Regions from separate parts of the Aeribacillus sp. FSL k6-2211 genome, predicted to be linked through region 2. Evidence: a T-box and tRNA genes for the amino acid it is inferred to sense, from the RefSeq annotation. Region 2 holds a T-box; the other holds one or more tRNA genes.
The links. The T-box of region 2 lies ahead of pheS (phenylalanine--tRNA ligase subunit alpha). A T-box ahead of a tRNA ligase gene usually reads a tRNA of that ligase, here a tRNA-Phe.
Positions count from the first base shown of each region.

Region 1 (4,428 bases), 1.1 Mb from region 2:
TCTGACAACGGACGGGTTATAGTGCGGGCAAGAAAAATTCCTAGCGCCGCGGTAATAAGAAGGGACATCCCTGTGCCTGTTGCAAAAATTTTGTTAATCGTCCGCAATTGTGAAAAAACTTCCTCCATTGAGGCAACGACATAAACAACGCCAATTGTTTCTCGTTTATAATCTGTGACGATCGGAGTCGCTGATACGTACATTCGATGCTTCGTTTGCGGATCAAGCAAAATATTGCTTTCAGGCGTACCGACGATTAAAGTCCGTTTAATCATATTTTCAGTTGTTCTTTTCCCGATCACATCTTTGTTGTAATCAGATGTCCCGATGACACGCGCATCTTGGTCCACTACGCGAACTTCATGAATTTCCTCCCGTTTAAAATCTTGCAAAATAGCAGATATCTCATCTTCCATATTCAATGATTCGTCCACTTCTTCATTCGTCATCGCTTGCTCAATCTGGTAAGCCAGCAAATCAATCCGCTGCGAAAGGGAAGATTTAAAATTTTCTATAAGAGAAGATTCCAATTCCTTAACGAAGTAAATACCGATGATTTGCATAGCCAAAATAATCAGAAGCACATAGATCAGCACAATTTTAAAATGTATCGAACGTAAAAAACTCACTCGACTGCTATACATGTTCACTGCTCCTGTTCAGGATTGCGCAAATAATAACCTACCCCTCTTCTTGTCACAATCCATATTGGATGGCTTGGGTTGTCTTCAATTTTTTCCCTAAGTCTTCTAACCGTGACATCTACAGTTCTGACGTCTCCGAAATAGTCATATCCCCAAACGGTTTGCAGCAAATGCTCTCGGGTCATGACCTGTCCAATGTGCTTCGCTAAATAGTGAAGCAATTCAAACTCACGATGAGTAAGCTCGATCGTTTCTCCCCGTTTTGAAACGACATATGCATCAGGATGAATAACGAGAGAGCCGATTTGAATTTCCGACTGTTCAGAAGCCGCTTCCCTTGCAGCATTTGTTTGCTGTCTTCGTAAATTTGCCTTTACCCTTGCCAAGAGCTCTCTTGTGCTGAATGGTTTTGTCACATAATCATCAGCACCAAGCTCCAGACCAAGCACTTTATCGATTTCTGAATCTTTCGCAGTCAACATAATAATCGGCATTTCATATTTTTTTCGAACTTCCCGGCACACTTCCATTCCATCCTTGCTGGGAAGCATAATATCTAACAATATCAAGTCAGGTTTAATTTCTTCCACCATTTCAATCGCGCTTGTTCCATCATAAGCACAGTATACATCAAAACCTTCTTTTTTAAGATTAAACTCTAATATATCTGCAATTGGTTTTTCGTCATCAACAACTAATATTTTTTTATTTTCCATCATTTTCTCCCCTTTTGATCTATTAACTTTACTTTACCACGATTACATTCATCTCATCATCAACTTTCAATACAAATGGAAAAAACAAGCAGAAAACCCCTAGCTATTGCTAGAGGTCTTAAATTCAATAGGTTTTGGAACTTAGAGTAAACCCCTGTAAATTCCTATCAAACCTATTATATCAATTTTTATCTTATTGTAACAGCTTGAGATGAGAAATCAAATTTCTATTTACAACCACAAATGTTACCAATTTTGGTTTAACTTACTTATAGCCAAAAATAGCACGGATAAACCGTGCGTATGAAGTGGCTCGGGACGGAATCGAACCGCCGACACAAGGATTTTCAGTCCTTTGCTCTACCGACTGAGCTACCGAGCCGTATAAAGTTTTCAAGAATGCGAACTCTTTTTCCCTCTCTCAAGCCTTTCATATATGTGGATTCTCGAATGTGAGGCAGCTTGTATAATATTTCTCGATTGTAATGGTGAGCCATGGAGGATTCGAACCTCCGACCCTCTGATTAAAAGTCAGATGCTCTACCAACTGAGCTAATGGCTCATAAAAAATTTTTTCCTTCTAATCCATTTTAAAATTTGTCAGATGTCCCTTCCTCTTCTAGCTTTTTCGAGGATGTTGGATGCGTCGGGACAACTCGTCGCTTATTCGATGAAGCCTTGCTCGTTGCTCTACCGACTGAGCTAATGGCTCATAAAAAATTTTTTTCTTCTAATCCATTTTTCATTTGTCAGATGTCCCTTCCTCTGCCAGTCTTTTCGAGGATGCTGGATGCGTCGGGACAACTCGTCGCCTATTCGATGAAGCCTTGCTCGTTGCTCTACCGACTGAGCTAATGGCTCATAAATTTTTTTCTTCTAATCCATTTTTCATTTGTCAGATGTCCCTTCCTCTTCTAGCTTTTTCGAGGATGATGGATGCATTGTGCGAACAGTTCGGAGCCAATACGCTCATTTTTCTCAAGACGTGTATAATAATATCATTTCTAGAGGGACAAAACAACGATTTTTTTTAATTTCACAAAAAAAAGAGGGAACAGCCGATCCCTCCAAGTTTATTATATTGGACTGTATACACTGCGGACAACATTTGTTTGTGAACGATCTGGACCAACTGAAAAGATGGAAAGTGGGATACCTGTTAACTGGGAAATCCGTTCAACATAATGGCGTGCATTGTCAGGAAGATCGTCCAAGCTTTTTGCCCCCGTAATGTCTTCCTTCCAACCCGGCAATTCCTCATAGACAGGTTCGCACTGTGCAAGTACTTTTAAACTTGCTGGAAATTCTTCTAAAATTTCACCTTTGTATTTGTAGGCGATGCATATTTTTAATGTTTCGATTCCTGTCAATACATCGATGGAATTTAAAGATAAATCAGTTATTCCGCTTACCCGGCGCGCATGGCGAACAACAACGCTGTCAAACCAGCCCACTCGACGCGGACGTCCTGTTGTTGTACCATATTCCCGTCCAACTTCACGAATTTGATCGCCAATTTCATCGTGGAGCTCTGTCGGAAACGGACCGTCTCCTACACGAGTTGTATAAGCTTTTGATACGCCGACAACATGTTTAATTTTCGTAGGACCTACACCTGCTCCAATTGTCACACCGCCTGCTACTGGATTGGAAGATGTAACAAAAGGATATGTACCTTGATCGATATCAAGCATAACACCTTGAGCGCCTTCAAATAAAACACGGCGTCCTTCATCAAGCGCGTCGTTCAGCACAACAGATGTGTCGCATACATATTGTTTGATTTGTTGGCCGTACTCGTAGTATTCATTTAAAATCTCTTCCAGTTTAAACCCTTCAACTTCGTATACTTTTTCAAACAGGCGATTTTTTTCTTCTAAATTTCTTCTCAATTTTTCTTCAAAGACTTCACGATCCAATAAATCGGCGATGCGGATGCCAATACGGGCTGCTTTATCCATATAGGCTGGACCTATTCCTTTTTTCGTCGTCCCGATCTTGTTGGCTCCTTTTCGTTCTTCTTCCACTTCATCCAATTTTAAATGATAAGGCAAAATGACGTGAGCGCGGTTGGAAATTCGCAGATTATTTGTTTGAATTCCCCGTTTATGCAAACCGTTCAACTCTTCTACCAGCGCTTTAGGATCGACAACCATTCCGTTTCCGATGACACAAATTTTATCTTGATAAAAAATACCGGATGGGATTAAATGCAGTTTATATGTTTCACCGTTAAATTTGATTGTATGGCCAGCATTGTTTCCACCTTGGTAACGGGCGATCACTTCCGCATTTTGAGAAAGGAAATCGGTTATCTTCCCTTTTCCTTCATCCCCCCATTGTGTACCAACAACAACAACTGATGACATGTGTGCACCTCCGTGTTCACCAAAAATCCAATACAAAGAAACAAGTTTATTCTACCAATTGTAGCAAGTAGAGTCAATAAAATCCGAACGTTCACTTTATTATTAAATATTTTGTTCGTGTTATATAAGATACTTACAAAAAACAACTGCCTCATCAAGAGACAGCAGGAGGAATATGATCGTCTTCATATCTTCTTTCAAGATTTACAAATTTATTATATTCTTTTACAAATGCAAGCTGAACAGTTCCTACAGGGCCGTTCCGCTGCTTGGCTATAATGATTTCAATAATATTTTTGTTTTCTGATTCCGTATTGTAGTAATCATCTCTGTATAAAAAGGCGACGATATCTGCATCCTGCTCAATACTACCGGACTCCCGAATATCTGACATCATCGGGCGTTTATCTTGACGCTGCTCGACGCTTCGTGATAGCTGGGATAATGCGATGACCGGCACTTCCAATTCACGTGCCAAAGCCTTAAGAGATCTTGATATTTCCGAAACTTCCTGCTGGCGGTTTTCCCGATTCCGCCCGCTTCCTTGAATTAATTGCAAATAATCTATGATAATTAAACCAAGGCCCTTTTCCTGTTTTAACCGTCTGCATTTGGCGCGAATATCACTCACTCTTATGCCAGGTGTATCATCAATATAAATGCCGGCATTTGATAAACTCCCCATTGCCATCGTCAACT
Region 1 covers NZ_CP150190.1:4,065,336-4,069,763, forward strand. Annotated here, with positions in the region: gene walK (cell wall metabolism sensor histidine kinase WalK) at 1-644, opposite strand, end outside; gene yycF (response regulator YycF) at 647-1,360, opposite strand; tRNA gene NSU19_RS19510 (tRNA-Phe) at 1,670-1,742, opposite strand; tRNA gene NSU19_RS19515 (tRNA-Lys) at 1,847-1,922, opposite strand; gene NSU19_RS19520 (adenylosuccinate synthase) at 2,437-3,729, opposite strand; gene dnaB (replicative DNA helicase) at 3,884-4,428, opposite strand, start outside.
Region 1: it encodes a tRNA-Phe, which carries the amino acid that the T-box ahead of pheS (phenylalanine--tRNA ligase subunit alpha) is inferred to sense. The anticodon was not compared.

Region 2 (4,428 bases):
CATCTTGATGAGGTCGGCTTTATGGTTACGCAAATTGATGATAAAGGGTTCATTCGCTTTCAGCCTGTTGGTGGCTGGTGGAATCAAGTTATGCTCGCACAAAGAGTGACGATTGTCACCCAAAAAGGAGATGTGACCGGCATCATCGGTTCCAAGCCGCCGCATATTTTGCCGGCAGAAGCACGAAAAAAGCCTGTAGAGATCAAAGACATGTTTATTGATATTGGCGCCAGCAGCCGAGAAGAAGCGATGGAATTTGGTGTTCGTCCCGGCGACCAAATTGTGCCTTATTTTGAGTTCACCGTTATGAAAAATGATAAAATCCTTTTGGCGAAAGCTTGGGATAACCGCATCGGTTGTGCAATAGCGATCGAAGTTTTGAAAAAGCTGAAAGGGGTAAACCATCCGAACGTCGTTTACGGTGTAGGAACCGTTCAGGAGGAAGTAGGATTAAGAGGAGCCCGCACATCAGCCCATTATATTGAGCCTGATATTGCTTTCGGCGTAGACGTCGGAATAGCCGGCGACACTCCAGGCATTTCCGAAAAAGAAGCGATGGGAAAAATGGGGAAAGGTCCGCAAATTATTTTATATGATGCTTCTATGGTCTCCCATAAAGGGCTTCGCGATTTTGTCGTAGGGGTCGCTGAAGAATGCGGCATTCCATATCAGTATGATGCTATGCCGGGTGGCGGTACAGACTCCGGATCGATTCATTTAACAGGAAATGGTGTTCCAACGCTTTCCATTACGATTGCAACGCGCTACATTCATACACACGCTGCGATGATTCATCGCGAAGACTTTGAACATACGGTTCAATTATTGACAGAAGTCATTAAACGCCTCGACAAAAAAACGGTTGAAAACATTACGTACAACTAAAAAGCAGGAGCTGGTTATTTCCCAGCTCCAGTCTCTTTTAATCCTTGTTCAAGTGTTTCAACCATTTCCTGCTGATCACGCTGACTTGAATGGTTCCAGATAATTTCAAATAACACGCCTAACCCTGGAAGCATTTTTTCTTCCTTGCTATTGATGGCATCAACGATCGTTTCTCTCAGCTCGTCTTTTGAATTTTGCGATATGTTGGCAATGACTGCATTGCGCAAATCAAAATTCATATCCTTCACCTCGTTTTTCTTCATTCTTCTTTATTTTTTCTTTTGTTTTCTATAATATGTATATGAAATGAACTATCAGTTGAAGGAGACACCATCATTGAAACGGATTGCGTCAACTAAAAATGAAAGAGTAAAAGAATGGAAAAAGCTGCAATCAAGAAAAAAACGGGAAGAGCGCGGGCTGTTTTTAATTGAAGGCTTGCATTTAATCGAGGAAGCTCTCAAATACAAATCAATTGTTCAAGAGTTAATTGTTTTAGACGGAGCGAAGCTGCCAAATCATTTTTTCGAAGGTACTATTCCGACAACGATTGTTTCCAAAGAGGTGTTTTCGCTTCTGTCTGAAACGGATTCCCCGCAAGGTGTCATGGCTGTTTGTAAGCAGCTTAGGTGGGAAATCGATTTGAACGCCAAAAAATGGCTGTTAATAGATGCGGTTCAAGACCCAGGAAATCTCGGTACGATCATTCGTACTGCAGATGCGGCTGGAATGGATGTTGTGATTTTAGGTGACGGGACGGTTGATTTGTACAATAGTAAAACGATCCGGGCGACACAAGGATCAATTTTTCATTTGCCTGTGGTCAATTCGTCATTAAAACAGATTATAAACAAATTGAAGGAAGAGAAAATTCCTGTATTTGGAACTTCAACAAAAAATGCTGTTTTCTATAAAGAGATCCCTCCATCTGAAACATTTGCCCTCCTTGTAGGAAATGAGGGAAATGGGGTCTCAAAAGAGCTGCTGGATATGACGGATCAAAATTTACACATTCCGATTTATGGAAAAGCGGAGTCATTAAATGTTGCCGTTGCTTCAGCTATTTTCATGTACCATCTTCGCAAATAGTGTTGCGCCTTTAATTTCTTTTTTTTATAATTAAAAGCAATTGAATAAAGGAATAACGATGACGGAGAAGAGTAGTTTGCAGGTCGCCATTTAGGGAGAAAATGCCGTAGACTGGAAGCATTTTTATGGTAGAGGCAAACGAATTCACCTCCAGAGTTGACGCCAGGACCATGCGGAAGCATGTAAAGGCGCTCCGGCTGTGCCGTTATGATAATGAAGTGAACAAAGATTCTTTCTTTGTTAATAAGGGTGGTACCGCGAAATTCAACTCGTCCCTTTTTTGGGATGGGTTTTTTTATTTATTTTAAAAAAGGAGGAATTTACATGCAGGAAGAATTAACAAAGCTTCGCGATGAAGCGTTGCAAAAGGTACGGGAAGCAACGGATTTAAAACAATTGCAAAATATTCGCGTTCAATATCTTGGAAAAAAAGGACCGATTACCGAAGTTCTTCGCGGAATGGGAAAGCTTTCGAAAGAAGAACGGCCGAAAATAGGTGCGTTAGCAAATGAAATTCGGGAAGTGATTGCCGGGGAAATAACAAGTAAGCAAGAACAACTCGAAAAAGCAGAAATCGAGAAAAAATTACAGCAAGAAACGATTGACGTTACCCTTCCAGGCAGACCGGTTCGAACAGGAAACCATCATCCTCTCCAAGCGGTCATTGAAGAAATTGAAGATTTGTTTATCGGCATGGGATACACAGTAGAGGAAGGTCCAGAAGTTGAAACAGATTATTACAATTTTGAAGCGCTCAATTTGCCGAAAGGCCATCCGGCAAGGGATATGCAAGATTCCTTTTACATAACTGATGAAATTTTGCTGCGCACACACACATCTCCAGTTCAGGCGAGAACGTTAGAAAAATATAAAGGGAAAGGTCCTGTAAAAATCATTTGTCCAGGGAAAGTATACAGACGTGATACAGATGATGCAACGCACTCCCATCAATTTACGCAAATTGAAGGGCTCGTTGTGGATGAAAACATTCGCATGAGCGATTTAAAAGGAACGCTCGAAGTGTTTGCGAAAAAACTGTTCGGTGAAGACAGGCAAATTCGTCTGCGTCCGAGCTTTTTCCCGTTTACTGAACCGTCGGTGGAAGTCGATGTATCCTGTTTTAAATGCTCCATGAAAGGCTGTCATGTATGCAAAGGAACAGGCTGGATTGAAATTTTAGGAGCAGGGATGGTTCATCCAAACGTTTTGGAAATGGCGGGATTCGATTCGAAAAAATACCGTGGTTTTGCATTTGGAATGGGACCGGAACGGATTGCCATGTTGAAATATGGAATTGATGATATTCGTCATTTTTATACAAACGATGTGCGTTTTTTGAAACAGTTTAAACAAGCTTAAAAGGAGGTTTTCTCATGTTCGTTTCATACAAATGGCTCTCTGAATATGTCGATCTAGACATTTCCCCTGAGGAGCTGGCTGAAAAAATAACGAAGAGCGGCATTGAAGTTGAAAATGTTCAAGCTGTTAATGAAGGAATAAAAGATGTTGTAGTTGGACAGGTGCTTGAAAAAGAACAGCATCCAAATGCAGAAAAATTAAGCAAATGTTTAGTTGACATCGGAGAAGGAGAACCAGTGCAAATTATATGCGGCGCCCAAAACGTTGAAAAAGGGCAAAAAGTGCCGGTAGCCAAAGTTGGTGCGGTTTTGCCGGGCAATTTCAAAATTAAACGGGCAAAGCTGCGCGGTGAAGAATCTAACGGTATGATTTGTTCTTTGCAAGAGCTGGGCATTGAAGGAAAGCTTGTCCCAAAAGAGTTTTCTGACGGCATTTTTGTTTTCCCTAGTGATGCTGAAGTTGGAAAAAATGCGATTGAACAGCTGTTTATGGACGATTATGTACTTGAATTAGGTCTTACACCAAACCGTTCTGACTGTTTAAGCATGATCGGTGTTGCCTATGAAGTTGCAGCAATTTTAAAGAAAGAGGTTCGAAAGCCGGAAGTTCATTATGAGGCTGCCGAAGAAAAAGCAACTGATTATATTACTGTGAATGTTGAAGCAAAAGAAGATAATCCATTCTATGTAGCCAAAATTATTAAAAATGTCAAAATTGCCCCTTCCCCTTTATGGATGCAAATGCGCTTAATAAAAGCCGGAATCAGACCGCATAACAACGTCGTCGATATTACAAACTATTGTTTATTAGAATACGGCCAGCCGCTTCATGCGTTTGACTATGACCGGTTCGGATCAAAGGAAATACTCGTTCGCCGCGCACATGACGGAGAGACGATCGTGACCCTTGATGATCAAGAACGAAAGCTTACAAGCGATCACCTTGTGATCACAAATGGCAAAGTACCTGTTGCATTAGCTGGTGTAATGGGAGGGGCCGATTCTGAAGTAAGAGACGATACGACGACCGTTTTGCTTGAGGCCGCCTATTTTAAAGGCAGTGTTGTCCGAAAAGCGTCGAAGGATTTCGGACTTA
Region 2 covers NZ_CP150190.1:2,945,919-2,950,346, reverse strand. Annotated here, with positions in the region: gene NSU19_RS14255 (M42 family metallopeptidase) at 1-885, shown strand, start outside; gene sspI (small acid-soluble spore protein SspI) at 900-1,124, opposite strand; gene NSU19_RS14245 (RNA methyltransferase) at 1,222-1,974, shown strand; T-box leader at 2,024-2,254, shown strand; gene pheS (phenylalanine--tRNA ligase subunit alpha) at 2,299-3,333, shown strand; gene pheT (phenylalanine--tRNA ligase subunit beta) at 3,348-4,428, shown strand, end outside.